One region of the Stutzerimonas sp. genome, then DNA from elsewhere that is predicted to be linked to it. Evidence: predicted binding sites of a transcription regulator. Region 1 holds the regulator's gene; each other region holds the start of a gene.
What was found. The regulator FliA, encoded in region 1, starts transcription of late flagellar genes. The targets are predictions, from matches to a motif close to CTAAAGTTTNNNNNNNNNNNGCCGNTAA.
Positions count from the first base shown of each region.

Region 2: the regulator FliA is predicted to act here: its motif matches at 1,259-1,286, upstream of AC2LD7_RS05930 (methyl-accepting chemotaxis protein).
Region 3: the regulator FliA is predicted to act here: its motif matches at 7,147-7,174, upstream of AC2LD7_RS17320 (methyl-accepting chemotaxis protein).

Region 1 covers NZ_CEXBBO010000003.1:130,769-140,998, forward strand. Annotated here, with positions in the region: gene AC2LD7_RS03005 (flagellar motor protein) at 1-348, opposite strand, end outside; gene AC2LD7_RS03010 (protein-glutamate methylesterase/protein-glutamine glutaminase) at 348-1,439, opposite strand; gene AC2LD7_RS03015 (chemotaxis protein CheW) at 1,487-3,640, opposite strand; gene AC2LD7_RS03020 (protein phosphatase CheZ) at 3,653-4,447, opposite strand; gene AC2LD7_RS03025 (chemotaxis response regulator CheY) at 4,468-4,842, opposite strand; gene fliA (RNA polymerase sigma factor FliA) at 4,960-5,685, opposite strand; gene fleN (flagellar synthesis regulator FleN) at 5,703-6,530, opposite strand; gene flhF (flagellar biosynthesis GTPase FlhF) at 6,622-7,908, opposite strand; gene flhA (flagellar biosynthesis protein FlhA) at 7,924-10,044, opposite strand.
Region 2 covers NZ_CEXBBO010000006.1:98,551-108,780, reverse strand. Annotated here, with positions in the region: gene AC2LD7_RS05935 (sensor domain-containing diguanylate cyclase) at 1-1,170, opposite strand, end outside; gene AC2LD7_RS05930 (methyl-accepting chemotaxis protein) at 1,370-3,301, shown strand; gene AC2LD7_RS05925 (outer membrane protein OmpK) at 3,531-4,352, opposite strand; gene AC2LD7_RS05920 (nucleobase:cation symporter-2 family protein) at 4,434-5,933, opposite strand; gene AC2LD7_RS05915 (cation:proton antiporter domain-containing protein) at 6,156-7,706, opposite strand; gene AC2LD7_RS05910 (nucleobase:cation symporter-2 family protein) at 7,836-9,185, opposite strand; gene AC2LD7_RS05905 (urate hydroxylase PuuD) at 9,394-10,230, opposite strand, start outside.
Region 3 covers NZ_CEXBBO010000032.1:14,278-24,507, forward strand. Annotated here, with positions in the region: gene ctaD (cytochrome c oxidase subunit I) at 1-601, opposite strand, end outside; gene coxB (cytochrome c oxidase subunit II) at 598-1,608, opposite strand; gene AC2LD7_RS17290 (DUF2238 domain-containing protein) at 1,764-2,411, shown strand; gene AC2LD7_RS17295 (VanZ family protein) at 2,455-2,862, opposite strand; gene AC2LD7_RS17300 (MlaE family ABC transporter permease) at 3,200-4,351, shown strand; gene AC2LD7_RS17305 (ABC transporter ATP-binding protein) at 4,348-5,130, shown strand; gene AC2LD7_RS17310 (MlaD family protein) at 5,333-6,271, shown strand; gene AC2LD7_RS17315 (ABC-type transport auxiliary lipoprotein family protein) at 6,268-6,897, shown strand; gene AC2LD7_RS17320 (methyl-accepting chemotaxis protein) at 7,229-9,112, shown strand; gene AC2LD7_RS17325 (hypothetical protein) at 9,174-9,482, opposite strand; gene rfbB (dTDP-glucose 4,6-dehydratase) at 9,828-10,230, shown strand, end outside.

The sequences.
Region 1 (10,230 bases):
GACCAGCAGTTGCAAACCTTTGCGGGCATAGGGATCGAGCTCGGCTTCGGCGATCGGCTCGAGACCCAGCAGCCCCTCCTTGCGCGCCGTGGCGCTCCAACCAGTGACCAGGCTGATGCCGCGGGCCATGTCCACGCGCGGCGGAAAAAAGATCCAGCCGATGATCGACATCGCTCGCATGAACACCGACATCGGCGTCTGCAACAGCACCGCGCCGAGGGTACCGCCTAGCACGATCAAGGCGGCCGGCCCGTTGACCAAGGCCGAGACGTGACCGCCCTCGAGAAAATTACCCCCGACGATAGCGACAAACGCAAGAACCAGCCCGATAAGGCTGAGCACATCCATCAGATGCAGGCCTCGCTCAGGTGCTGACCGATCTCATCGAGGCCATAGACGGCGTCGCTGAGATTGGCCTTCACCACCGCCATCGGCATACCGTAGATGACGCAGCTGGCTTCATCCTGCGCCCACACCTGGCTGCCGCACTGCTTGAGCATGCGCGCGCCTTCACGGCCGTCAGCCCCCATGCCAGTGAGCACGACCGCCAGTACCTTGTCATGGAAAGCTTTGGCGGCGGAGCCGAACGTGACGTCCACACAGGGCCGATAATTGAGGCGCTCGTCACCGGGCAGGATGCGCACCGCACCACGCCCGTCGACCATCATCTGCTTGCCACCGGGCGCCAACAGTGCAAGGCCAGGGCGCAGCAGGTCACCATCTTCGGCTTCCTTTACGCGGATCTTGCAGAGCTTGTCCAGCCGCTCGGCGAACGCCTTGGTGAAAGCCGCAGGCATGTGCTGAATCAGTACGATGGGTGTCGGAAAGCTGGCGGGAAGCTGAGTCAGCACGCGCTGCAGCGCCACCGGCCCGCCAGTGGAGGTGCCGATGGCAACCAGCCGATACGGTTTGCGGCGAGGCGCTGGTGTTGAGGCATGCGCTGGCATCGGCGCCGCAGATGCCAATCCCGCCGGAGAAGTAGCGTGACGGGCTGCTGGAGTTGCGGCGGTCGGAGCGCTGGAATAAGTGCTGAAACGACGATTGCTACGCGAAATCGTGTTTATCTTCTCGCATAACAGCTGTTTGACCTTATTGGGATTACGGGAAATATCTTCAAAATTCTTCGGCAGGAAGTCCACAGCCCCGGCATCCAATGCATCGAGCGTCACTCGTGCACCTTCGTGGGTAAGCGAAGAAAACATCAGAACGGGTGTCGGGCAACGCTGCATGATCTGCCGCACGGCGGTGATACCGTCCATCATCGGCATTTCGTAATCCATGGTGATGACGTCGGGCTTCAACGCCATCGCCTGATCGATCGCCTCACGCCCATTGGTGGCGGTGCCGATCACTTGGATGTTCGGGTCTGAAGAAAGGATTTCCGATACTCGGCGGCGGAAAAAGCCGGAATCGTCCACCACCAGGACCTTGACTGCCATAAAACACTCCTAGCGACAGCGGCTCCATCAGGGCCGCTGCCAGCGGATCAGATCCGGCGCGCGTAACGCTTTAGCATGCTCGGAACATCGAGGATCAAGGCGATACGACCGTCGCCAGTGATTGTCGCGCCAGACATGCCGGGAGTGCCCTGCAACATCTTGCCCAGCGGCTTGATCACTACCTCCTCCTGCCCCACCAGTTGGTCGACGACGAAGCCGATACTCTGGTTACCGACACTCAGAATCACCACATGCCCCTCGCGTTGTTCTTCATGTTCCGCGCCTCGCACCAGCCAGCGTTTGAGATAAAACAACGGCAGCGCCTTGTCTCGCACGATCACCACTTCCTGGCCATCGACCACGTTGGTCCGGGACAAGTCGAGGTGGAATATTTCGTTGACGCTCACCAGTGGGAAAGCGAACGCCTGATTGCCCAGCATCACCATCAGGGTCGGCATGATCGCCAGCGTCAGCGGTACCTTGATCACTACCCGCGAGCCCTGGCCTTTGTTGGAAAAAACATTGACCGTGCCGTTGAGCTGGGAAATTTTGGTCTTGACCACGTCCATGCCGACGCCGCGGCCGGACACGTCGGAGATCTCCGATTTGGTGGAGAAGCCCGGCGCGAAGATCAGGTTGTAGCACTCCAGATCGTTCAGGCGATCGGCTGCATCCTTGTCCAGCAACCCCTTCTCTACCGCTTTGGCACGCAGAATGTCTGCGTCCATGCCTTTACCGTCGTCGGTGATCAGCAGAAGGATGTGATCGCCTTCCTGCTCGGCCGACAGCACCACGCGGCCAGTGCGCGGCTTGCCTGCAGCTTCGCGCTCTTCCGGCGTCTCGATACCGTGGTCGACAGCGTTGCGCACCAAGTGAACCAGCGGGTCGGCCAGCGCTTCCACCAGATTCTTGTCCAGATCGGTTTCTTCACCGACAAGCTCAAGGTTGATCTCTTTCTTGAGGCTACGCGCCAGATCCCGAACCAACCGAGGGAAACGGCCGAAGACCTTCTTGATTGGCTGCATGCGCGTCTTCATCACGGCGCTCTGCAGATCGGCGGTCACCACATCCAGGTTGGATACGGCTTTGGCCATGGCTTCGTCGCCGCTATTGGAGCCCAGGCGCACCAGACGGTTACGCACCAGCACCAGCTCGCCGACCATGTTCATGATTTCATCGAGCCGCGCAGTATCGACCCGCACGGTTGTTTCAGCTTCGCTCGGCGGCTTTTCGGACGCAGCGGAAGCTTTTGGCGCAACTTCCGCCTTTGCCGGTGCTGCAGGCGTCTTGCCCGGCGCGGGCTTCACTGCCGGCTTTGCTGGAGCGTCTTTTTTGACTGCAGGCGTAGCTGCTACGGCTGGAGTAGTTGCTTCCGGCTCGAACTTGCCTTTGCCGTGCAACTGATCCAGCAGTGCTTCGAACTCATCATCGGTAATCTCATCGCCACCCGCCGCCGCAGGCGCGGCATCAGCAGCAGGCGCAGCGGCAGCTGGCTCGGCGAATTGACCCTTGCCATGCAACTGATCCAGCAAGGCCTCGAATTCGTCGTCGGTAATCTCGTCACTGGCCGGTGAGGCAGGTATCTGAACGGCTGGCGCGGCGCTGGGCTCTGCTGCGAACTGGCCGGTGCCATGAAGCTGATCCAGCAGCGACTCGAATTCGTCGTCAGTGATTTCGTCACCGGCACCAGCAGTCGGCGCACCAGCAGAACCATCCAGGGCGCCGAGAAACTGCTCGAATTCGTTATCTGCCGTCGTGGCTTCCAACGCCGGTTCAACCGCGGCGTGCTCAGCAACCGGAACCTCCGTACCGGCAGGCTCAGCCAGACGCGACAGCGCAGCGAGCAGTTCGGGGGTTGCTGGCGTGACCTCGGTGCGCTCACGCACCTGAGTGAACATTTCGTTGACAGTGTCCAGTGCCTGCAGCACGACGTCCATCAATTCCGAGTCGACGCGACGCTCACCCTTGCGCAGGATGTCGAAGACGTTTTCGGCGATGTGGCAGCATTCCACCAATTCGTGTAGTTGGAGAAAGCCGGCACCACCTTTTACCGTATGGAAACCGCGAAAAATCGCATTGAGCAGCGCGGCGTCATCGGGGCTGCTTTCCAGCTCCACCAACTGCTCTGACAATAATTCGAGAATCTCGCCGGCTTCCACCAGGAAGTCCTGGAGGATTTCTTCATCGGCGTCGAAGCTCATATTCACCTTCCCCTAAAAGCCCAGGCTCGAAAGCAGATCATCGACATCGTCCTGCCCGGATACGACATCCTCACGTATATCGGCATGCATCTGCGGACCTTCACCGTTGGAAGGCTCTTTTTCTTGTTTTTTCTTTTCCTGCTCTGCGCGCATCGCTTCGCGGTCATGCTGGATGCCAGCCACGCGATCGACCTGCCCGGCCATCAGAACAAGATTGAGCAGATTGCTTTCGAGTTCGCTGATCAGACGGGTTACCCGCTTGATCACCTGGCCTGTCAGGTCTTGAAAGTCCTGCGCCAACATTATTTCGCTGAGATTCTGCGACAGCTGACTGCCATCGTTCATGGTGCGCTGAAGGAATTGATCGATGCGCTTGACCAGATCGCGGAACTGCTCGGCGTTCATGTCACGGCGCATGAAGCGCTGCCAATCGGCGGTCAGACTCTGCGCTTCGTAACTGACGTAGTTCACCAGCGGCGCGGACTCTTCGACCAGATCCATGGTGCGGTTGGCCGCTTTTTCGGTCATCTCCACCACATATGAAAGCCTGTCGGTGGCATCGGTAATCGGTGACGGGTCACCGCCCGTGGCGCAGGTATCCATCTCCAGCTTTACGATGGCGTTATGCAGCTCGCGGGTGAGCTTGCCCACTTCCTGATAGAGCCCTTGACTGCGGGCCTGATTGAGCTCATTGAACATCTGCGCCGCTTCGTCGAAGCGGCCCTGCTGCAGGCTTTCGATCAACTGAGGTGCATGAGCCCTCAGAGTCGCTTCGAACTCTGCCAGGCTTTGTTCTGCTTGCGTCATAGTGCCCTCGCGGCGTTACTTCAGCCGTTGACGCGCTCGAAGATTTTTTCGATCTTCTCTTTGAGCACTTGAGCCGTGAATGGCTTGACTACATAACCGTTTACGCCCGCCTGCGCGGCCTCGATGATCTGGTCGCGCTTGGCTTCGGCGGTGACCATCAGCACCGGAAGGTGCTTCAGGCGATCGTCGGCGCGCACAGCTCGAAGCAGATCGATGCCGCTCATTCCGGGCATGTTCCAATCGGTGACGAGGAAATCGAAACTGCCGCTCTTCAACATAGGCAGCGCGGTCGTGCCGTCATCTGCCTCTGCGGTATTGGTGAAGCCTAGATCGCGTAACAGATTCTTGATGATCCGTCTCATGGTCGAGAAGTCATCGACGATGAGAATTTTCATGTTCTTGTCCAAGTACACCTCCGTAATCCCGAAATTCCCAGAACCTGCTCACGGTCTGCTGCGGGCCTCATGAATGAAGCTCGTAAGGGCCTCTAATGCTTTTTTGCAAACCAGCCTTTAACGGGCGCGCCACTCACCGAGGCGAGCACGCAGGCGCGCCGCGCACTGACTGTGCAACTGGCTCACCCGCGATTCACTGACACCCAACACCTGGCCGATCTCCTTCAGATTCAGCTCTTCGTCGTAATACAACGAAAGCACCAGCTTTTCACGTTCGGGCAGGTTTCCGATGGCCTCGGCCAACGCCTGTTGAAAACGCTCGTCTTCAAGATCTCGGGACGGCTCCGGATGCGCACTGGCGGCATCCTCCCCGAATTCCCCATGTTCGCCTTCCTGAAGTAGATCATCGAAGCTGAACAAGCGGCTGCCCAGGGTGTCGCCCAGAATGCCGTAGTACTCATCGAGACTCAATTTAAGTTCGGCCGCAACTTCCTGATCTTTAGCGTCGCGACCTGTTTTGGCTTCAATTGTCCGAATCGCTTCGCTGACCATACGCGAGTTACGGTGGACCGAACGCGGAGCCCAGTCGCCCTTGCGGACCTCGTCGAGCATCGCGCCACGGATGCGAATCCCGGCGTAGGTCTCGAAGCTCGCGCCTTTGCCGGAGTCGTATTTTTTTGATGCCTCCAGCAGGCCGATCATGCCCGCCTGCATCAAGTCATCCACCTGCACACTCGCTGGCAACCGCGCCAGGAGGTGATAGGCGATGCGCTTGACCAACGGCGCGTACTGATCGATGAGCTGGTATTGCGAGTCTTTTGCCTGAGCTTTGCTGTAATACATACCGAGTCCAGCCGCTGTCAGTCGTTAGGCTCTGTGGTGGGCCTGACAAGGCGCTCCACAAAGAACTCCAAGTGGCCCCGCGGCGTTGCCGGCAACGGCCAGGTATCGATTTTTTGCGCGATGGCCTTGAACGCCAATGAACACTTGGCTCGCGGATAGGCCTCGTAGACGGCACGTTGCTTCTGTACTGCCTTGCGCACCGCCTCATCGTAAGGAATCGCGCCGACGTACTGCAGCGCCACATCGAGGAACCGCTCGGTCACCTTGGTCAGTTTAGCGAACAGATTTCGGCCTTCCTGCGGAGCGTGTGCCATGTTCGCCAGCACACGAAAGCGACTGATGCCGTAGTCGCGATTGAGTAGCTTGATCAACGCATAGGCATCGGTGATGGACGTCGGCTCGTCGGTCACGACCAGCAGTACCTCCTGCGCGGCGCGAACGAAACTCACGACGCCATCGCCGATACCCGCCGCGGTGTCGATGATCAGCACGTCGATATCATGACCGATATCGCTGAATGCCTGTATCAGCCCGGAGTGCTGCAACGTCGATAGCTGCACCATGCTCTGCGTACCCGAAGCAGCGGGCACGACGCGAATGCCGCCCGGGCCCTGAATCATTACATCACGCAGATCGCATTCACCAGCAATGACGTCAGCCAACGTGCGCTTGGTAGACAAACCCAGCAGCACGTCGACGTTGGCCAGCCCAAGGTCGGCATCAAGCAACACCACCCGGCGACCGAGGTCGGCCAAGGCCAGCGCCAGATTGACCGACACGTTGGTCTTGCCGACGCCACCCTTGCCGCCAGTCACTGCAATTACCTGTACGGGATGAATACCCATCTTCAAACGCCTATATCTTGCTGGGGCCCGGAGGCCATCGATGCGTTCAGCCAGAACGCGTCTTCTTTGTCTGTATCACCTAACAAAGCGTTCATCCGACCTTCCGTGAAGAACCGTTGTACAGCCCGGAGAACATATCGGCCATGGTCTCCTCGCTGGGAGTCTCTTCAGACTGCAGGCTCACTGCGCGACTGACCAGTTGGTGGCTACGTGGCAATTGCAGATCCTCGGGAATACGCGGTCCATCGGCGAGGTACGCGATGGGCAAATGCTGGCTGATCGTAAGGCCGAGCACATCACCCAAACTGCCGGCTTCATCCAGTTTAGTCAGAATGCAGCCCGCCAGCCCACAGCGACGGTAGTTATGCCATGTCGCTTTAAGCACTTGACTCTGGCTGGTTGCCGCCAGCACCAGGTAGTTCTTCGATTTGATACCGCGGTCGGCCAGCGCTTCGAGTTGCATACGCATCATCGGGTCGCCCGCAGGCAAGCCGGCGGTGTCGATGAGAATCAGGCGCTTGCGGGCCAAAGGCTCCAGCGTCTTGCTCAATGGCTGGCTGGGGTCGATCTGAATGACCGGCACATCGAGGATGCGACCAAGGGTCTTCAGCTGTTCCTGCGCACCGATACGGTAGTTGTCCATGCTCGCCAAGGCGATGCTCTGTGCGCCGTGCTGGAGCACGTAGCGCGCGGCGAGTTTCGCCAACGTGGTGGTCTTGCCGGCGCCGGCCGGACCAACCAGCGCGATGATACCGCCCTCTTCCAGTGGCTCGACCTTGCTGACCTTGATCGATTGCGCCAGGTGCGCCAACAGCATGCGCCAGGCCTGACGCGGCTCGGACACGGTAGCTACCTTCTCCAGCAGCGCGCGCGACAGTTCGGCCGGCAAGCCGATGCGCTGTAGGCGGCGCCAGAGGCTGGCCTGCTGCGGACGGCGACTCTGTTCATTGCCCCAGGCAATCGAGCCAAGCTGAACTTCGATCAGCTCACGCAAACCTTGCAGCTCCGAATGCATGGCTTCGACCGCGCGCGAATCGAACGACGCCACCGCGGCGCTGGCACTCGGCGCCGGTTGAACGGCAGCCGCAGACTTCTCGTCAAGCAGTTGACGGTCCTTACCCGCTTGAGCGCGAGACGGCGAGCTCAGCTCAGCGTGGGCACTGGCGATGCGCGCCTGCGTTTTACGCAGTTCCGCTTCGAGCGCCGGATTCGGCTGCTTGGGTGCTGCGGGCTCCATCGGGTAATCAAGCACAGCGGTCAGCTCGACGCCGCCAGCGACACGACGGTTGCCCGTGATCACGGCATCAGCGCCCAGCTCGTCACGAATCATCTTCATGGCGATACGCATGTCGGCTGCGAAGAAACGTTTGACCTGCATGGCCTGTACCCTCGGTTAATTCTGACCCACCGTGGAAACGATGGTGACTTGCTTGTTGTCCGGTATTTCCTGATAGGCGAGGACATGAATGTTCGGCACCGCCAGCCGGGCGAATCGCGAGAGCATCGCGCGGACCGGACCGGCTACCAGCAAAATCGCCGGCTTACCCAACATTTCTTGACGCTGTGCTGCCTCTACCAGGGAACGTTGCAACTTTTCGGCCATTCCCGGCTCCAGAAGAATGCCATCTTCGGAACCTTGACCAGCCTTCTGCAGACTATTGAGCAATATCTGTTCCAACCTTGGCTCAAGCGTGATGACAGGGAGCTGCGGCTCAAGCCCCACAACGTTTTGCACAATTGCGCGGGAGAGCGCGACCCGTACAGCAGCCACCATCGCGGCGGGATCTTGACTCTTCGCGGCCACGTTGGCGATAGCCTCGGCGATGGTGCGGATATCGCGAACCGGAACCTGTTCCTGCAGCAGCGCCTGCAATACCTTGAGCAGCGTCGACAACGAAATCATTCCCGGCACCAGCTCCTCGGCAAGCTTCGGCGAACTCTTGGCCAGCAGTTGCATCAGTTGCTGGACCTCTTCATGCCCCAGGAGCTCGTGGGCATGTTTGTGCAGCACCTGGTTCAGGTGAGTCGCAACCACGGTGCTGGCATCGACCACGGTGTAGCCGAGCGATTGTGCCTGATCGCGCTGACTGGCCTCGATCCACACCGCTTCCAGGCCGAATGCGGGGTCCTTGGCCGCGATCCCGTTGAGCGGACCGAACACCTGGCCCGGATTGATCGCCAGTTCGCGATCCGGGTAGACCTCGGCCTCAGCCAGGCTCACGCCCATCAGTGTCAAGCGATAGGCGTTGGGCAGAAGGTCGAGATTGTCGCGAATGTGCACCGACGGCATCAGGAAACCGAGATCCTGCGAAAGCTTCTTGCGCACGCCCTTGATCCGCGCCAGCAGCTGGCCGCCCTGGTTGCGGTCGACCAGCGGAATCAGCCGGTAGCCCACTTCCAGGCCGACCATATCCACTGGCGTCACGTCATCCCAGCCCAGCTCCTTGGTCTCCGCGGCACGCTGCGCCGGGAGCATTTCCTGTTGTTTCTGCACCTCCTGCTCGGCCTCTTGCTTGACCTGCCGCTGGCGATGCCAGATCCAGTAGGCGCCCCCAGCGGCGACCGCACCGAGGCCGAGGAATGACATGTGCGGCATGCCTGGCACCAGGCCCATGGCGATCATGATTGCCGCAGACACAGCCAGCGCCTTGGGTGAGGCGAACATCTGCCGGTTGACCTGCTGGCCCATGTCCTCGGAACTGGTGACACGGGTGACCATGATCGCCGCCGCGGTGGACAACAGCAGCGATGGAATTTGCGCCACCAGACCGTCACCGATGGTCAGCAGCGCGTAAACCTGGCCTGCCTCGCTGAAGCTCATGCCGTGTTGCGCCATGCCGATGCCAACGCCACCGATGAGGTTGATGAACAGAATCAGCAGGCCGGCGACGGCGTCGCCGCGCACGAATTTGCTGGCGCCGTCCATGGAACCGTAGAAGTCCGCCTCCGAGGCGACTTCGACACGGCGCAGCTTGGCTTCGGACTGATCGATCAAGCCGGCGTTGAGGTCGGCGTCGATGGCCATCTGCTTGCCGGGCATGGCATCGAGGGTGAAGCGCGCACTGACTTCCGAAATCCGCCCGGCGCCCTTGGTGACCACGACGAAGTTGATGATCATCAGGATCGCAAAGACGACGATACCGACGACGTAGTTACCGCCGATCACCACGTTGCCGAACGCTTCGATCACGTGACCCGCCGCGGACCCGCCCTCATGGCCGTTGATCAGCACCACTCGCGTAGAGGCCACGTTCAGCGCCAGACGCATCAAGGTAGCGACCAGCAGGATCGTTGGAAACACCGCGAAATCCAACGGCCGCAGCGCGTAGACGCTGACCAGCAGCACGACGATCGATAGTGCGATGTTGAAAGTGAACAGCAGATCCAGCAGGAACGGCGGCACCGACAGCATCATCATGCCCATCATGACGAGCAGCAGCAGCGGCACGCCAAGATTGCCGCGACCAGCGCCCGCTAGGCCATTGCGAATGTTGATGAGTTGCGTGCGATCCAATGGAGACCCCGGCAAGCAGAACAAAGAATTGACGCAAAGCGCGCCCTGCCGGGGCTATAGCAAGAAGGGGTCCAACTTGTTCAGGACTGCTGCGCCCGCCTTGAACAGCGCCTGTCGCCCAGGTCGAAGCTGCGCTGGGAAACGTGGCATTCGAACCGACCGTGGCCTGGGCAGTCTCACTGCTAG
Region 2 (10,230 bases), on a different contig from region 1:
GCGTATCTGTCGGGCCAGTAGCCTGGCGAAGCTACGCAACAGAAAATCGCCGCCGAGGTGGCCATAGGTATCGTTAAACGACTTGAAGTGATCGAGGTCCAGAATCAGCACGCAAAGGTCGCTACGCTGGCGTTTTGCTTCGAGCACGGCCTGCTCGGCGACAAGGCTGAAACCGTGGCGATTGAGCAGCTCGGTCAATGCATCATGAGTAGCCATGGCTTCGATGCGCTGTAGGTAGCGGCGGCTGATCGAGCCCACCAGGCCGAGGACGATCGCCATGACGCCGAAGCAGATCAGCAGGTTGATCCAGAGGGTGCGCCGCACCGGCGCCATGACACCGCTCTCGCGCTTGTCGACCATCAAGTACCAGTTCAACTCGGGGATGTAGCGGATATTGATGAAATGCTGTTCGCCCTCGCTCTGGTAAAGAAACGAGCCAGTACGCAGCTCCGGTAATTGCTGGGTAAGGTCGTTCAGCGCTGGAATGTCGTCCAGATGAGTACCGCGCGGCATGGCTACGGCGCTGGCCTCGCTGCCGTCAACGACGATGCGCCGCTGGCTGTCGACGAAGTAAATGGTGCGCTGATAACGCTGCTGATAGTCATCCATCAGGCGACGCATGCGATCCAGACTCAGGCCGACCCCCGCCACGCCGAGAAATGTCCCGTCGGCCGCATTCATCCGGTAGTTGAGAAACATGGTCAGGCGCCGTACATCCACGACAATTTCCCATGGCGTACCCGCGACTTCAAAGTTATAGAACCAGCGATGCGCTGCTTCATCGGGCTGCATGGGCTGTGCGCCATCATCGGTGTAATACATCTGCGATCGACTGGAAGCGAAGAAGGCATTGGATGTGTCGTAGCGCGTCTTGATGGCTTGAAGATACCGGGTAATCAACTGTGTGCTGCGTTCGCCCTGATCGACCCAATCGAGCAGCAAGGGATCTTCAGCCATGGCGGAGGCGACTTGTACCAGCCTTACCAGATCCTTCTGCAGCTCCGATGAAATCACATCAGCGGTCAGCGGGAGTTCCGTCCTGATGATGGTGTTGCGGATGGTTTCGCGCGAAGCGTAATAGCTCGCGAACGTGGCGATCAGAAAACCCAGCCCGATGATCAGGGCAAGCAGCGTCAACAGAGTGGTTTGCTTCAAATTCGATCGATGCATCGTTGACCTCAGACCAAGACACTCTTCGGATGCCGACAAAATGCTCCGCATGAGCGAGGGTGGTTACTGCTGAGCCGCCAGACGGTATCTAAAGACATAACTAGCATGGCCGATAGCCTGTTGGATTCCAATATTTGCTATTTTGTATACAGAATCATCAAGAACCGTGTACGAATTAATCCAACAAGAGATCGTCACTATGACTTTCATGCAACGCAGTATCCAGTGGCAATTGATCGTCAGCATGGGAGCGGCTTTGCTCACTAGCCTTCTGATCGTCATCCTGATTTATTCATCGACGCTCAACGGGTTGGCTGAGCGCTATCTGCTTGGCCAGGCTCTACCGGCCACCATTGCCTCGATTCGGAACGACATCGAGCGCACCCTAATGGCACCAATCACCGCTACTGCCGGGATCGCTGGCAATACGCTGGTGCAGGAGTGGCTGCGTGATGGTGAAAGCGCAGGGCAAGCCGCTGCGATCGCGCGCTACCTGGACGGGGTGAAGGTGCAGCAGAATGCTCTGACTACCTCCGTCGTGGCGCTGGAAAGTGGCAACTATCATTCCGAAAACGGACTCTCACGTACCCTGCAACGCAGTGCGCCGAGCGATGCCTGGTTCTACAGCCTGATCGACGGCGGCATCGAGCGTCGCTTCGAGATCGATATCGACAAGGCTTCTCGTCTGCCCACGCTGTTCATCAACCAGCGCATCAGTGCCGATGGCAAGACGCTAGGCGTTGCCGGTCTGGGCTACAGCTTGAAAAGCATGTCCGAGTTGATCAGTAACTTTAAGTTCGGCGAGCGGGGCGAGGTGTATCTGATCGATGCCGAGGGCCATGTCAAGGTTCATCCGCGTACCGAGCATAACGGCCGCACCGAGCTGAGTGCGTTGACCGGTGACGATGCCGCGCGCCGGCTGCTGGCGGGCGAGCGCGAGACGGTAAGGTTCGAGCGCGATGGCGAAGCCTTCCTGGCGCTGGCGCAACCGCTGGAAAGCCTGAACTGGATTCTGGTCAGCGAAGTCCCTGAGGCCGAGATCTTCGGCGAGGCACGGCGCACTCTGTGGACCATCAGCCTGATTGGCGCCTGTATTGCACTGTTCTTCCTGGGGCTTGTGGTGCTGCTGGCGCGCGGATTGGTCAAACCGATTCGTCAGGTGACCACTGCGCTGGTGGAAATCGGCGGTGGCGGCGGTGATCTGACTCGTCGTCTGGATGAGAGCCGGAGCGACGAGTTGGGCGATCTCGCGCGGGGCTTCAACCGCTTCATTGGCAGCTTGCGAGGGCTGATTGGCGATGTGCTGAATACCAGCCAGCAACTGCGCACCGCAGTGGGCCAAGTGGCGGAAGTGGTCGACAACACCGCAGATCGTGCCGGCCGTCAGAACGAGATGACCGACATGGTCGCAACGGCTGTTCATGAGATGGGATTGACGGTGCAGGAGATCGCGCGCAACGCCAGCAGTGCCGCGCAGGCCTCTCAGGGCGCGAAAGACGAAGCGATGCGGGCTCGCAAGGTAGTGGGCGATTCCATTGCACACATCGAAAAGATGTCAGGCGAGATCGGCCATGCGGCGGAGTCGGTCACCGATCTTGCGCAGCAGGTGGCGTCCATCGACAAGGTGCTGGGCGTGATCCGCAGTATCTCCGAGCAGACCAACCTGCTTGCGCTCAACGCAGCCATCGAGGCCGCACGTGCCGGTGAGATGGGGAGGGGCTTCGCGGTGGTCGCCGATGAAGTGAGGACGCTGGCCAGCCGTACCCAGGCGTCGACCGACGAGATCCAGCAGATGATCCAGGGCCTCAAGAGCGGCGCGGAAAACGCAGTCAGTTCGATGCATGCGGGGCAGGCTGCGACCGGCACCGGCGTCCAGGCCAGCCAGCGCACCGGGCAGTCGCTGGGCGCGATCACCGAGCAGGTCGAAGCGATCAGCGACATGAACGCCCAAGTGGCTGCCGCGACCGAAGAACAGAGCAGTGTCACCGAGGAAATCACTCACAACGTTCAAGGCATCGCCGATCTGGCACAGGCCACCGCCAGCGATGTTCAAGGTTGTCGCGAGGATTGTCAGGCGCTGAGCCGCCTGGCTGATGACCTGAGCCGGCAGATGGGCAGCTTCAAACTTTGAGTGATACACGACGCGAGGGCGAACCTCGCGTCGTGCCGAATGGACTGGCTCCGGCCTGCGGCGCCGTCTGTAGGAGATGGGGTGACGCCTGTCAGTGCGCAGTGGGCGGCGGAGCAACGGATTTGGCTTGGAGTTGTTGATGGGTTGCACCCATCTACGGGTTTGACTTGGGGCGTTTGTAGGATGGGTGACAACCCATCACCGCATCCTACGTATCGCTCTTACGCGATCAGAAGTGCGCTTTCACCAGCAGGCTTGCGGTGTTCTGGTCGGTCCCGCCCACCAAGCCGCTGACGAACCCGCCATCCTCGATGCCGTATTTATCGGACCAGTAATCGTACTCGATACCCACATACAGCTTGCCCGGTTCGCCGTCGAGCGCCTTGCCCAGGTCGTACTTGATCTGCGGGTTGATGTGCAGGTTCTTCGAGACGAAATCACCGCGGCTTTCGGAGCCGGCGTCGTTCACCACCCAGTCGATGAAACCATCGAAAAGGATATCGGACTTGCCGACTGGAATGGTCATGGCCCAGGTAGGCGTGATCTGCCACTGGCCGGACGGCTTGCCAGTGGTGCCGTCGGGCTTGCGGTAGTACAGGTTGATGTTGAACCGGTCGAAACCGGGTACGTCGAGGTCGACCGCCGGGCCGAGGAGGTAGTTCTGGTTCGGTACCCCGTTCGTGCTTTCGCCGCGCTCGTACGTCGCGGCAAGCAATACGTCCGTGATCGGCCCGAACGATAGGTCGTTGCCGCTGAGCTTGCCCAGCGACAGGCGTGGGCTGAACTCACCGTAATACGTATGTCCGTCGTTACCGGAGAGGCCGTTGTACCACTTGTTGTCGACGAACAGGAACATGTCGCCCCAGCTCCAGCCGCTGGCGTGCTCGAAGGTAACGGTCTGCTGGATATCGCCATCGTCGACCTTGAAATTCTGACCATACAGATAGGTCAGGCTATTGTTCTGCCATTGCAGCATGCCGTCGGCGAAGGCTGGCGCGGCGAGCAGACTGCCGGCCAGCGCCAGCGAAAGTGGAGCGAGCTTGAGTTTCATGTCGATACCCTTTGGTTTTGTTGTTGTGATGAATGCGGTGATGCGCCTGGGCACGGTTGTGCCCAAGAGCAGAGGGGCCGATCAGCCCGTCGGTGTCAGGTGCGCTGAGGGGTCATCGCTGGTCGCCTTCGGCGGGACCTTCAGATAGTCCGGGATGTTGACCGCCAGCGTGTTGGTGCCGACCGAATCCTCGATCAGGTTGTCGGGATCGTAATCGTCCAGCTCGCCCGGTTCGCGCGGCAGGAACAGGTTGAGCAGGATCGCGCTGAAGGCGCCGATGGTGATCGGCGAGCCGAAGATGTTCTTCAGCACATCGGGCAGGTTGCTCAACACATCCGGCACTGCAGCCACACCCAGTCCGAGCCCCAGCGAGATGGCGACGATAAGCATGTTGCGGCGGTTCAGACCCGCTTCAGCGAGGATTTTGATCCCTGCAATGGCGACGGTACCGAACATGATCAACGTGGCGCCGCCGAGGACCGGCTTGGGCATCAGCTGCAGCACGCCGCCGACCACCGGGAACAGCGCCAGTAGAATCAGGATCGCGGCGATATACAGGCCCACATGACGGCTGGCGACGCCGGTCAGCTGGATCACACCGTTGTTCTGGCTGAAGGTGGTCATCGGCAGGCTGTTGAAGGTCGCGGCCAGCAGCGAGCTGCAGCCATCACCGAGAATGCCGCCCTTGATCCGCTTCATGTACAGCGGGCCCTTGACCGGCTGACGCGAGATCATAGAGTTGGCCGTCAGGTCGCCAGCGGTTTCCAGTGGAGTGATCAGGAAAATCACCGCGATCGGGACGAAGGCCATCCAATCGAAGGCAAAGCCGAACCTGAATGGCTGCGGCACACTGATCGCCGGCAGCGTGGCGAGGCTGGAAAAGTCCACCATGCCCATGGCCCATGCGGTGAAATAGCCGACCATCAGCGCGACGATGACTGCCGACAATCGCAGCAGCGGGATGCCAAAGCGGTTGAGCAAGATGATTGTGCCGAGCACCAGGCCGGCCAGTGCGAGGTTGGGTAGGGCGCCGGGATTTTCCACCCCGTAGCCGCCAGCGATATCAGTCATCGAGACCTTGATCAGCGACAGGCCCATCAAACAGATGATGGTTCCAGTGACCACCGGCGTGATGACTCTCCGCAGCCGGTCAATGCACCGACTGAAGGCAATCTCGACGAAAGCTGCACAGAAACCGACCCCGAACAGGGTTGCAAGGATGTCCTCCGGGCTGCCGCCGCGGCCCTTGACGATGAAGCCGGCGGCCAGGATCGCGCTGAGAAAGCCGAAGCTGGTGCCCTGCAGGCAAAGCATGCCGGCACCGATCGGGCCGATCCGCTTGGCCTGGATAAAGGTGCCAAGGCCGGAGACGAATAACGCCATGCTCACCAGGTAGGGTACGTAATCACCCAGGCCGAGTACGCTGCCGATTATCAGGGTTGGAGTAATGATGCCGACGAAACTGGCCAGCACATGCTGTATCGCGGCGAAGGTGGCGGGAAGCGGACCCGGACGATCTTCGAGTCGATAGATCAGGTCCTGGTTGGGAGCGTCACCGCTCCTGGATTCGGTTGCGGTCATGGTCAAGCCTGCCATTAGTTATTGTTCGGTCATGGGCTTTAGAGGTTGCACGGACCTCTTTTACTAACCGTCGAAAACCTGTTCGAGCGGTCAGGATGTGCCCGACTATAACAACCTGTGAACATGCTTTTAAACAATTAATTTAAATATTGTGCACAATTATGACGAAGGACAGTCAGCCTGATGCCGCCGTTGTGGCATTGCGCAAGAAGCCGCGGTTGGTCAGCGTTTGGCCAGTAACTCTCGGGCCACGTTTTCAGCGAGTCCGGCACCGGCTTCTGTCATGGTGAGGTAGGTGCGGTCAGCGCCAGCGTCTTCGATCTGCTGGGCGATGTCTTCGTACATCGCATGGGAAACGATCAGGCCGCCGAAGCCTTTACCGCGCAGCTTACGGGTCGAGATGATCTTGGCCTCGGCATCGTTCATCGCCAGGATCACTGCCTCGACTTTGTTCATCTCCAGGCACTCCCAGAACATCTGATCTTCCGCGTCGGCGAACAGGACGTGGCGGCCCTTCTCGCTGCTTTTCTCGACGGTGACGGGGTCGGAGTCGAGGCTGATCAGACGCCAACCCTTGTCCTGCAAATGATCGTAGGCGGCGCGACCGGTGCGGCCCATACCCATGATCAGGATTTGCGCGTCCCCCAGCGATACAGGTTGCTCGTCGGGGTGTCGGGTGTCGCGTTCGAGAGGAATCAGGCGTTTGGCCAGTCGATCATAAAGCGGATGGGAAATGCGGTTGAGCTGCGCCGAGATGACGAAGGACAGTGCCACGGTAATCGCCAGCGGTGTCAGCCACTGCGGCAGCACCACGCTGGCAACGATCAGTCCGAATTCGCTGTAGTTGGTCAAGCTCGACGCACTGAGAAAGGCGCTGCGCGCACGCAGGCGGAACAGCAGAAAGAGGAAGAAGAACAGCGCGCCCTTGAGTGGCAGTAACAGCGCCACGGCACCGGCAAAGAGCATGGCGTCCATATCGGGCAGCCCACCGATGCCGATCTGCAGGAAGAAACCGACCAGGAAGACTTCCTTGATCGCCCACAGCGAATTGGATAGTTCGGTGGCGCGCTTGTGCTTGGCCAGCATGGCGCCGAAAGCCAGCGCGCCCAGTTCCGAGCTGAGTCCCACGTACTCGAAGCCTAGGCCGCCGGCCACCAATGCCAGCATCAATCCCAGCAGCACCATCAGCTCTTCGTGGCCGCTGTGATCGAGCAGGCGAAATAGCAATGGGCGCAGCAATGGCAGGCCGAATACCAGCAGAGCCCAGGCCGAGGGCACCTTGCCGCTGGCAATGCTCATTACGATGAGGGCGATCAGGTCCTGAATGATCAGCACGCCGATGGCGACACGACCATGGAAGGCGCGCAACTCGCGTTTGCCTTCCAGCACCTTGGCGGCCAGTACGGTGCTGGAAAACGACAACGCGATCGCCAACAGTAGGCTCTCGCGCCAGCCGGTATCGAGAAACACCAGGATGGCCGGCAACACCACCAGACTGGAAATGCCGAAGTGCAGCAGGCTACCGCCGATGACTTCGCGGCGTACCAGGTTGCTCAGCTTGAGCTTGAGGCCGACGGTAAACAGTAGAAGCAGCACACCCAGATGCGCCAGGTGCTCGAGGACTTCGCTGTCCTGCGGGCCGACGCCGACGAGGTCGCCGAATCCGGCAAGGGCGAAGCCGGCACCGAGATAGCCGATCAGTGGCGGCAGGCCGATCGAGCGTGAGGCGAGGCCAAGAATAAATGCGAAGGCTATCCAGGTTGCTTCGATCATCTGTCAGTCCTTCTCGGCATCGGGCGGGCGCCGAATTTTAACGGGTGTGTCGTGCTTGTCGACTGTCGGGCGGCGAAAAAAGCAAGCCCGCACATGGCGGGCTTGGCTGGGGTTTCCAGATGGTATCGGTCAGTGCTGCGCGGCGCCGGTCAGCGCGTTGCGTTCCGCTCCGCCGAGCACGTTGAACAGCAGATTCAGGGTCACTGCGCTAATCGTCGCCACGGCAATACCGCTGTGGGTGATCGGCTCCATCCAGTGCGGCAGATGGGCGAAGAACTCCGGTCGCACGACCGGCACCATCCCCAGACCGATGCTCACGGCGACCAATAATTGATTGCGACGATCGCCGATGTCTGCTTCCTGCAGGATCTTGATACCGGTAGCGGCGACCATACCGAACATGGCGATACCGGCGCCGCCAAGCACTGCAGCGGGAATCGAGGCAACCATGAACGCGGCCTTGGGCAACAGGCTCAGGCTGATCAGGAGCAACCCGGCAACAGCCGTGACATACCGGCTGCGCACGCCGGTCATCTGTACAAGGCCGATGTTCTGGGCGAAAGAAGAATGGGTAAAGGTGTTCAGGAAGCCTGCGAAAAAGGTCGCACCGGCGTCACACAACAGGCCGCGACGCAGCTGCTTGGGATCGATTTCCTGACCGGTGACCTTTCCTAGCGCGAGGAACATGCCGGCGGACTCGACGAAAATGATCACCACCACCAGGCACATCGACAGGATCGGCGCGAGTAGGAATTGTGGCGCGCCGAAGTGATTCGGTGTGACCACCTGAAATGCTGGCGCCGCGTTTATACCCGACAGATCGACCATCCCAAGGCTACCGGCCAGTACATAGCCCAGCGCCATGCCGATCAGCACCGAGACATTGACCCAGAAACCGCGCATGAACTGGTTGATCAGCAGGATTACGGCAAGCACCGCCGCTGCCACGCCGAGGTAGGGCAGGGCGCCGAACTGGCCTGTGCCGCTGCCGCCGCCGGCCCAGTTCACCGCTACGGGGAACAGCGAAAGGCCGATTGCGGTGATCACCGTACCGGTCACCAGCGGCGGGAACAGGCGGACAATCTTGCAGACGAAGGGCGCGATCATCAGACCGAAGAAACCGGCGGCAATGGTCGCGCCGAAAATTCCGCTCATGCCCACGCCGGGCATGCCGGCCATTACCACCATGCTGCTGACCGCGGCGAAGCTGGCGCCCATCATCACCGGCATGCGGATGCCAACCGGGCCGATGCCCATGGATTGAACGACGGTGGCGATACCCGCCACCAGCAGATCGGCGTTGATCAGGAAAGCGATCTCTTCGCGCGAAAGCCCGGCCGCCTGGCCGACGATCAGTGGCACGGCAACTGCCCCGCCGTACATCAGCAACACATGTTGGAAACTCACCAGCAGCAACTGCAGCAAGGGCGGCCGTTTCTCGGTAGCTGGCGCGGCTTCCCGCTCGGTCACATCGTTCATGCAAAACACCTCGGACGCTTTTGTTATTGGATGGTCGCGGTGGCCCCGCTGAACGTGCGGGGTCGGGTACTCGGGCTATGGCTCTGGTCTGGGCAGAACCCTGTTAAAGCTGTCGTGGCCGTTCATCGGCTACATAGTGAGTGGATAGGGGTTGCAATGAATTGGGCAAAAAAAAGCCGCGCTCGAAGGCGCGGCCGGTGGGCGGCGATCAGTCGATCGACGCGCCCTTATCGATCCAGGCACCGAGCAGATCGCGCTCTTCCTGGGTCATCTTGGTCATATTGCCCAGCGGCATGATCTGGCTAGCGACGGCCTGTGCATGAATCTTCGCCGCCTGTTGCTGGATCTGTTGCGGGGTGTCGAACATCACGCCTGCCGGCGCAGCACTGAACAGCGGGCTGCTCGGTTGGGCCGAATGGCAAGCTGTGCAGCGCTCGTGGATCACGCTGCTCACCTTGGCGAACTCGCTGTTACCAGCTTGGCCGGCGGGCTCGGCTGAAGCTGTGCCGCCTTGCTCGGCGGGCGCGGCAGCGGCCTGTTGGGCCTCGATGCTCTGCTCGCGAGGGCTGGTCGGTACCGCATTGGGTACGCCGCCCTGGCGGTTGGGCGCGGTGACGAACGCCAGGCAGATCATGCCTACGGCGGCAGCCGGCAGGGCCCAGGCGAAGCGGTTGCTGTCGTGGCGAGTGTTGAAATAGTGACGTACCAGGACTGCCAGCACCGAGATGCCGGCCAGGATCAGCCAGTTGTACTGACTGCCGTAGGTGCTCGGGAAGTGGTTGCTGATCATGATGAACAGCACTGGCAGCGTGAAATAGTTGTTGTGACGCGAGCGCAGCAGGCCCTTGGCCGGCAGCAGCGGATCAGGCGTGCGGTTCTGCTCGATGGCGGCGACCAGTGCACGCTGTGCCGGCATGATGATGCGGAACACGTTGCCGACCATGATGGTGCCGATCAGCGCCCCGGTGTGGATGTACGCGGCGCGGCCGCTGAACACCTGGGAATACGCCCATGCGGCGAATATCACCAGTACGAACAGCACCAG
Region 3 (10,230 bases), on a different contig from region 1:
CGCCGACGATCAGTTCTACCGCTGCCGCAATCGACGACACCTCGATGAATGACAGCCCCAGCAGCCAGATATCCGCGCCGAGACCGTCCTGGTAGGTAGTGGTCAGCGGCGGGTACATGAACCAGCCGCCCTGCGGCGCGACGCCGAAGAAAATCGAGCCGCAGACGAACACGCCACCGATGATGAAGCACCAGAAACCGTAGGCCGACAGTCGCGGGAACGGCAAGTCCCGCGCACCCAGCATCTGCGGCAGGATGAGGATCGAAAACGCCTCGAAAATCGGCACGCCGAACAAGAACATCATCACCGAGCCGTGCAGGGTGAAGACCTGGTTGTAGGTGTCGGCAGACAGCAGGTCGTTATTCGGCACCGCCAGCTGAGCACGAATCAACATTGCCAGCACGCCGGCAAAGAGGAAGAAAAGAAAGGCCACGCCGGTGTACCAGAGCCCGACCTCAGTGTTGTTCACCGCCGACCAATAGCGCCAGCCGGTGGGCGTCTTCCAGGCGGCGGCGAGGCGCTCGGCTTGCGCCTTGGCACGGGCTTCTTCCTGCGGGTTGCGGTCGCTCTCCGGCTCGATCACATCCTCGGGCTCGCTCATTTCAGTCCGCTCAGGTAATGCGCCATGGCGCTCAGCTGATCATCGGGCAGCATGCCGAAGGCCGGCATTTTCACGTCCGGCTTGATATCGCCGGTGTGGCCAATCCAGCGCTGGAACGCCTCGACATCTGCCGGCAGCGTCCCGGCCGCGAGGCTCAAGCGGCTGCCAACGTGGGTCAGGTCCGGCCCGACCGTGCCGTCGGCCTCGGTGCCGCGCACGCTGTGGCAGGCGCCGCAACCGTTGCTGAGAAAGGCGCGCTGGCCAGCTTGCTCCAAAGCCGAGTCTGGCGCTTGCGCAGGTTGCGCCTGTTCCGCAAGCCAGCGGTCGAAGTCTTCTCGCTCCATGACTACTACGGGAAAATTCATCAGCGCGTGGGACGCCCCGCAATATTCGGCGCAGGCGCCACGGAAGGTGCCGGTGCGCGTGGGCTCCAGCACCAGCTCATTGGTGCGCCCAGGAATCATGTCGACCTTGCCGCCAAGCGAAGGAATCCAGAACGAGTGGATCACGTCCGGGCTGGTCAGGCTGAAGGCGACCCGCTCACCCACCGGCAGGCGGATCTCGTTGGCCAGCTCCACCTTGTCGCCTGCATCAGTTGCATAGCGCACGCGCCACCACCACTGCTCGCCGGAAACCTCGACGCTGAGGTCAATAGCCTCGGTCGAGCGCAGCTGTGGCATCAGCATCAGCCCATAGATCAACAAGCCGGTCAGCACCACCACCGGGAAAACGATCCCCCCGCCGATGATCAGCCAGCGGGCACCTCGAATGCCGTGCGCTTCTGGGTGCGCCTGGGTCGCGTAGAGGGCGATGCCCATCACCACCATCCAGATGACGAGCGCGCCACCGCTCATCCACCAAAACAGCTCGGCGATACTCTGTGCACCCACGCCGGCAGGATTCAGCGCCGATTGTCGTCCGTCGCAGCCAGCCAGCAGCGTGAGCAGCGCCAGCCCAAGGCCATGCGGTGATGGCCTCGCTCGGATGCCGCTGGTCAGAATGGGCACATAGTCCGCCTCGCTAAGGGTCCAGCTTTTGTGACCCTTCTCAGGCGGAAAAAGTTGGGTAGCGGCCTGCTGCAATATCGGCCCCGGCCGCTGGACGGACCCTCTTGCCGCTGCGCTGGTCCCACAAAGAACACAGTGATCGTTCAGGAGAGAACATGGAGACAGACCGAAGCCACCGACACTTCCTGCTGACGCTGGTTGGGCTCTTTCTGCTGGTTTGGGGCGTGCTCGCCATCGCACCGTTCAACCGCCACGATTGGCTGCTGGAAAACCTGCTGGTGGTGGCATTGGCTGCCGCCCTGCTGTTTGGTCACAAGCACTACCTGCCATCGCGCAGCGCGGCAACGTTGATCTTTCTTTACCTCTGTATCCACCAGCTGGGCGCGCATTACACCTATGCCAAGGTTCCTTACGACGCTTGGTGGCAGGCGCTGACTGGAGAGGGGCTGGACGACCAAATGGGCTGGGAGCGCAACCAGTTCGACCGGCTGGCGCATTTCAGCTATGGGCTTCTGCTGGCTTATCCCATTCGCGAAGTGCTCATTCGCCTGGGCCTGCGCCCCGGTTTCTGGAGCGTTCTGCTACCGGTGGATATCGTGCTCTCGACCTCAGCGGTCTACGAGCTGATCGAATGGTTTGGCGCCGAAATGCTCGGCGGCGGGCTGGGCCGCACCTTCCTGGCGACACAAAACGATAGATGGGACCCGCAAAAAGACATGGCTTTGGCGACTGCCGGAGCGATCGTCGCCATGATCATCACCGCACTGTTTTCCCAGAGGACAAAGCATCGGGCAGCGAACTAGGCCGCTGATGCCGGCCGCTGCCACGTCGTGCCGAGCCAGCACTTCAGGAACGGGTAGCGCTTTCCAGGCGTTCTATTTGCTCCGGCGCATCGATGTCGGTGGTGACACCGATACGGCGCAGATACCACTGATAGGCCAAGTACGAACAGCCCCAGCCAAGCAGCACGCCCAAGGTGTTGGCCAGCATGTCGCCCAGCGATGCCTGGCGATTGGGCAGCATGCTCTGGCCAATCTCGATCAACAGCGCGGCGGCGAGGCTCACCACGATTGCCCAGAGCACGCGCCACTGCGGAAACGCCAGGCGCAAGGTAAACATCAGGGCAGCAAAGCCGAGCATGTGGTGCAGTTTGTCCTGCTGATCGAAGATCTGCGGCACCGGCTCCGGGCGCAGACCGCTGAACAGGATGACCGCCAGGACTGCGATGAACGGCAGTGAGCGCAAGAAATTCATAGGCAATCGGTCGCTCTCGCTGTGATCGTGAAAAAGGAAGGATGACGGCAGGACCCGATGCCGGGCGTGTTGAATGTGACTAGGTAAAGGCGGCGTAAGATATCAGCCCCGTGACGCGATGCGTACCGACCATGGTTGCCGGCTTGCACGCTATGGAGAGCTAAAGCGGTCGATAGTTCGTGCCGCTCTGTAACAAATTGCTCGGCGGCGCGACGGTCGGCATCGATAGCAGGACGGCAAACGGAGCCGCGTTCGTAAGGTCCCACCTGATAGGATCGGCGAAATCGACGGTGATCAGGCTCGCCTCTCGACGCCACATGCAATACGGGACCCAACCTTGACGCAAACCACTTCGCCGCCGGGCAGTCTGCAACGGCAACCGACCAGCGACGCACAGGCCGCCACTCTGGCCATCGGCGGCGACTGGACGTTGCAGCACTACGCGACGCTCCGACGCGAGATCGAGCGGGCGCGTCATCAGATCAGCGAGACCGACAGCGTTGAGCTCGATGCCATTGGCGAACTGGATACCGCCGGCGCCGGCCTGCTGGTCGAACTGCTCGGCCCGACCCGAGTCGCCCGACTGAACGAGTGGGCGCCGCAGCTTGCCCCGGAGCGCCAGGCTTTGCTGAAAACTGTCGCCGCCGCGATGAACCAGCCGGAGGCCAAGCAGGCCCCGGAAACCAACGGCATGGCCGATGTGCTGGCGCATGTCGGGCGCACCATTGCCGGCGTCTGGAACCAGCAGCGCACCCTGCTCGGCTTCATCGGCCTGACCCTGCAGACGCTGTTCAGCGTCATCCTCAATCCTCGACGCTGGCGAATGACGGCCCTGGTCGCGCATATCGAGCAGACCGGCCTGGATGCTATTCCCATCGTCGCGCTGCTGACCTTTCTGGTCGGCGCGGTGGTCGCTTTTCTCGGCGCCACGGTGTTGGCCGATTTCGGCGCGACCATCTACACGGTCAACCTGGTGGCGTTTTCCTTTCTGCGCGAATTCGGTGTGCTGCTGGCTGCGATCCTGCTCGCGGGGCGCACCGCCAGCGCCTTCGCTGCGCAGATCGGCGCAATGAAATCCAATGAGGAGATCGACGCCATCCGCACCCTTGGCCTCAGCCCGATCGAACTGCTGGTGCTGCCCCGCGTGCTGGCGATGCTGATCACGCTGCCAATCCTGACCTTCATCGGCATGCTCAGCGGCATTGTCGGCGGGCTGGCGGTCTGCTCGCTGGCACTGGATATCTCGCCAGCGATGTTCTTCACCATTTTGCAGCGCGACATTCCGCTCAATCACTTCCTGGTCGGCATCGGCAAGGCCCCGGTGTTCGCCTTCCTGATCGCGGTGATCGGCTGCCTGGAAGGCTTCAAGGCCAGCGGCAGCGCACAGTCGGTCGGCGAACACACCACTTCCAGCGTGGTGCAGTCGATCTTCATGGTGATCCTGCTCGATGCCATCGCCGCGTTGTTTTTCATGGAGATGGGCTGGTGAAGACAGACGAACCCGTGATTCAGGTCAGCGGCCTGGTCAACCGTTTCGGCAGCCAGGCGGTGCACGTCAATCTCGACCTGGACATTCGCCGTGGCGAGATCCTCGGCGTCGTCGGCGGTTCCGGCACCGGCAAGTCGGTATTGCTGCGCAGCATCGTTGGCCTGCGCCGGCCGAACGCCGGCAGCGTCAAGGTGTTTGGCGAGAACCTGCTGAAACTCTCGACCCAGCGCCGTTCAGAGATCGAACGGCGCTTTGGCGTCCTGTTCCAGCGCGGCGCACTGTTCACTTCGCTGAACCTGCAGGAAAACGTCGCCTTGCCGCTGATCGAGCACATCGGCCTCAAGCGCGCCGATGCCGAACACCTGGCGCGGCAAAAGCTAGCGCTGGCTGGCCTGCCACCGGAAGCCGCCTGCAAATACCCCGACGAGCTGTCCGGCGGCATGGTCAAGCGCGCTGCGCTGGCTCGTGCATTGGCGCTGGACCCGGAAGTACTGTTTCTCGACGAGCCGACCGCGGGCCTCGACCCTATCGGCGCAGCGGCCTTCGACCAGTTGATCCTGACCCTGCGCGACGCACTGGGCTTCAGCGTGTTCCTGGTCACCCACGATCTGGATACGCTCTACACCATCTGCGACCGCGTCGCGGTGCTGGCGCAAAAGCGCGTGCTGGTGGTCGATACATTGGAGGCGGTCGCCGCCACCGACGACGACTGGATTCGCGAATATTTTCACGGCCCGCGTGGCCGCGCGGCGCACGAAGCGGCGCTGGCAGGTCGTTGAAACGTATGCGAGGCAGGCAAGACAAGGCGCAACGACCAAAGGGAGTAACAGCCGAAGGCTGGCCCGAAGGGCGAGTGCAACGAGTCAAAACAGGCGAGGAAGCGGAGTTTAGTCGTCTAAATGAGCATTCCGAGCCTGTTTTTTAACGCAGTATTGCCAACGCAGGTAGTTTTCAACGGCCTGCCAAAGTTGGAGAACTGAAATGGAAACCCGTGCCCATCACGTACTGATCGGATTGTTTACCGTGATCGCGGTCGGCTGCGCGCTGCTTTTCGCGCTGTGGCTGGGCAAGTCCAGCATGGACCGTGAATATAGCTACTACGACATCGGCTTCAGCCAGGCGGTCAGCGGGCTGTCCAGCGGCAGCTCGGTGGAATACAGCGGCATCAAGGTGGGCGACGTCACCCAGCTGTGGCTGGAGCCGGACGACCCACGCAAGGTCCTTGCACGCATTCGCGTCTATGGCGGCACGCCGATCAAGACGGATACCCAGGCGCGTCTGGCACTGGCCAATATCACCGGCAGCATGGTCATCCAGCTACACGGCGGAACCCCGGACAGTCCGCGCCTGGAAGGCGACCCTGACAACCCGCCGCTGATTGTCGCCGACCCGTCCTCGCTCAGCGCGCTGCTGGAAAACGGCGAAGATTTGATGAGCAACATCAACAACCTGCTGCTCAGCGCCAACAAGATCTTTTCCGAAGAAAACACCAACCGCCTCAGCCGCACCCTGGAGCATCTAGAACAGGCCACCAGCGTGCTGTCCGACCAGCGCGGCGACCTGGCTCAGACGCTGCAGCAGTTCAATCAACTCAGCCAGCAGGCCAATACGGTCATGGGTGAGCTGTCGAGCCTGGCGCGCAATGCCAACGGCCTGCTCGACGATCAGGGCCGCAGCGTGCTCGACAGTGCCGCGCAGTCGATGAGCGCGCTGGACCGGACCACCTCGCGGCTGGACACTTTGCTCGAAGAAAATCAGGGCGCGTTGAACAACGGCATGCAGGGTTTCAACGAGTTGGGCCCCGCGATCAACGAGTTGCGCTCGACCCTCGGTGCCCTGCGCCGAGTGACCCAGCGCCTGGAAGACAATCCGAGCGGGTTTCTGCTCGGGCGAGACAAACTGCAGGAGTTCACCCCATGAATCTTTGCCGTCGTCCCCTGCCCCGCCTCGCCCTGTTCGGGCTGCTTGCAGTGCTCTCGGCATGTTCGGTATTGCCGGACTCCGAGCCGTTGCGGATTTTCCTCCTGCCTACCGTGACGACGCCGCAGCAGGCCAGCGAGCCGACGCTGCAACACGCGCTGCGCATCAATACTCCGCAGGCCAGCCGCATTCTGTCCGGCCAGCGCATCGCCGTGGTCCCACAGGGCAATCAGATCAGCGCCTATCAAGGCGCACGCTGGAGCGATGCGGCGCCAGTGCTGCTGCGTGATCGTCTGATCGAAACCTTCCAACGTGACGGGCGGATGCCTTCGGTGAGCAACGAAGACGTCAATCTTTATGCCGACATCAGCCTGCACAGCGATCTGCGCGCGTTCCAGAGCGAATACGTCGACGGCAAACCGCAAGTATTGATTCGACTCGATGCGCGGCTGGTGAACCGCCAGAACCAGCACACCCTGGCCAACCGGCGTTTCGAGGTCCGCCAGCCCAGCGCCGATCCGAGCGTCGAGCGTGTGGTCGAGGCGTTCGGCAAGGCCAGCGACACGTTGAGCCGAGAGGTTCTCGAATGGACTCTTTCCCACGCAAAGCAGATGCCGCAGGACTGAAGCGGCCGCTGCCCAGCTTCAAGGCGCAATACTATTCATAAGCGCTGACGGCTCAGGCACCCTTGCGTTTCGGACAGGCCTGCGGCCTGCATTCGCCGCGAGGTCGCGCCTCCCACGGAGCTGGTGTGCACGGCTGCTTTTGTGGGAGGCCCGACCTCGGGGCGAACTTGCTCAAGTGAACAACATTGCGCGTCAAGGCGGGCTCGTGCTCCGAGCACAACCTGCCCGTTCTACCATTCATCGCGCCAGTTACAGCTTGCGCGCGGCGGGACGATAACAGCCCGGTCAGTGCCCCTTTCAAACGGGGCCGTAACGTTCTGAAGGGTGTTCCATGTCGCTGTCGCTGCGAAAAAAAATCGTGCTTTCCACTTGCGCCGCAGTGCTGCTCGCCGGCGCTAGCCAGTTGTGGCTGAATTTCATGGAGAGTCGCAAGAATCTTGAGAACCACATCGCCGAGCAGGTCGCGATCGCCAGCAAGACTTTCAGCGCCAGCGTGCGCTACTGGCTGCAGAGCAAGGAGGCGGCGCTGCTGTCCGTCCTGGCCACTGAAGATGCGACCAAGCTGCATGATGCGCTGTTGCAGGCGAAGGTTGCTGGCGGGTTCGAGAACGTCTTCGTCGCGCGCGCCGACGGCAGCCAGATCAACGCCGACCAGGTCAGCCTGCCGTCGGGCAACAATGATCCGCGCCGCTGGAAATGGTATCAGCAAGCGCTGCTAGTGCCGGGCGCCGTCTACATTTCCACTCCCAGCGTGGCGGCGGCGACCGGCGAGTTCGTGCTTTCGCTAGGGCGTACCCTGCAGCGCAACGGGCAAACGCTCGGTGTTCTGGGCGCCGATGTCGGCATGAGCGAGATACTCGGCCAGCTGAAGCAGATCGAATTACCGGGCGACGGCCTGGCGTTCTTCATCGACAAGCAAGGCACCGTGCTCGGTCACCCGGATAGTGCCTTCCTGGACAAGAAGGTGACGGCGCTGTACCCGGCGCTGGACCAAGCAACGCTCGCCGGCCTCGTCGCCAATAGTGGCACCCGGCACCTGCTCGATGGCGATGGCAAGCGCCTGTACGCCACGCCGATCGGCCATGCCGACCAAGTTTTGGTCATGGTGCTAGACGAGGCAGTACTTGCAGCGCCGCTGTATCGCCAGCTTTGGACGGGCCTAGCCGCCTTCGGCGTGATCCTGATCATCTCGTTGGCCGCCATCGGCCTGCTGTGCACCTGGCTGCTGCGGCCGCTGGGCGTGGTCTCCGTGGGCCTGCAGGTGATCGCCGACGGCAACGGCGACTTGACCCAGCGCATCCCGGAAGCGAGCAACGATGAGTTGGGCAGCCTTGCCCGGCATTTCAACCAGTTCGTCGGCAGCCTGCATGCGCTGGTTGGACACATTCGCCATCAGGCCGAAGATATCGGCGACGAGTCCGGTGCCGTGCTGCAGCGCAGCAGCCTGTCGGTCGCCGAACTCGGGCGCTTGCAGCAGGAGCTGGCGATGGTCGCCACGGCGGTGACCGAGATGGCTTCGGCCACCCAGGAAATCGCCGGCAATGCCGAGCGCACCGCGCAATCGGCGCAGCAATCGACACTCAACAGCCAGCAGGGACTGGAACTGGTGCGCCATACCCAGCGTTCGATCACCGGGCTGGCCGAGGAGGTTGCAAACGCGACTGGGGTGATCGCCGAGCTGAGTCAGCACTCGCAGTCGATCTCCGGAGTGCTGGCCAACATCCAGGGCATCGCCGAGCAGACCAACCTGCTGGCGCTGAACGCCGCGATCGAAGCCGCGCGCGCCGGCGAGCAGGGCCGCGGGTTCGCCGTGGTAGCGGACGAAGTGCGGGTACTGTCGCAGCGCACGCATGCCTCGACACAGGAAATCCAGGCGACCATCGCCACTTTCCAGCGCATCACTCAGAACGCCGTGGACAAGATGGACAGCAGCCGTGTGATGGCCGAGCGCAGCGTAAGCGACGCCCAGCAGGCGTCTACCGCTCTGGAGGAAATTACCCAGGCGGCACAGCGGATCTCCGATATGTCCATGCAGATCGCCGCCGCGGCCGAGGAGCAGTCGTCGGTTACCGAGGAGATCACCCGCAACGTGGTTACCATCAAGTCGCTGGGCGATACCCTGGCAACCAACTCGGTGGAAGGCGAGCGACAGGCGCACCTGCTACAGGGGCATGCCAGCGAGCTGAACGATAAAGTCGGGCGCTTTATCCTCTAAAGCCGCCGGCACTGTTCGTCGCTTCTTTCTGAAGAAGGGTTAGATCAAAACGCAACAGGCGCTAGCCGTCTTTGTGGTCAGTCTCGGCGGTATCAGGGTCTTCCGGCGAAGCATGCATGCTCACCTCGGGCGCCGAGCCAGGCATGCTCGACGCAATCCCAGCGGCGGCGCCGAGCAGGCGCCACTTCTGGTCGAAGGTTGATTGGATCGCCGAGACTCGGGACACCATGCGGCGGCTGGCGATGCGCGCAGCGGGATCCTCGCTGGCCATGAGCTCGAAGGAAAAGGTCGTCAGCGCTTCGGATAATTGAGAAATACTTTGCGCGGTGAGGTTCAGCAACTCGGCGAGCTGTTCATTACGGGTGGGCATTCCATTGCTACCTGTCGTTAATTCCGAGGCGATATTACTCATTTGCGCCAAACGCGCCACCCATCCCTTGGTATCGCCAGGGCCGTTGAGGAGCCAGTGTGCGGTCCTGCGCAAACCTGCGCGAAAAAAGTGGCCGTTGCCACCGTGTCATACGCCGCCACATGCGCCGTTACATGCGCGCGATGTATTGGCGTCATTGTCTATCAGGCAGCGCTGCCGCAAACTTTCACCGAACCCTTACCTTCTACAGCCCACGGCTGGGAATTTTTATATTTCCGGCAGGTCTATCCTGCCGACATGCCAAAGAGCCCGTTGCTCTGTAGCGCGCCAAGGAAGCCTATCATCATGCGCATTCTCGTCACCGGCGGAGCCGGATTCATCGGCTCTGCACTGATCCGCCATCTCATTCACGACACCGAGCACAGCGTCCTCAATCTGGACAAGCTGACCTACGCCGGCAATCTCGAGTCACTGGCTGAAGTGGAGAGCAGCGATCGTTATCAGTTTCTTCAGGCCGACATCGCCGATCGCGAGCGGGTGAGCGAAGCGCTGCTGGAATTCCAGCCGGACGCCATCATGCATCTGGCTGCCGAATCCCACGTCGATCGCTCCATCGACGGCCCGGCTGAATTCATCCAGACCAACATCGTCGGCACCTATCAGCTGCTCGAGGCGACTCGTGCCTACTGGCAGACGCTGCCTGAAGGCCGCCGCGAGACCTTCCGCTTCCACCACATCTCCACCGACG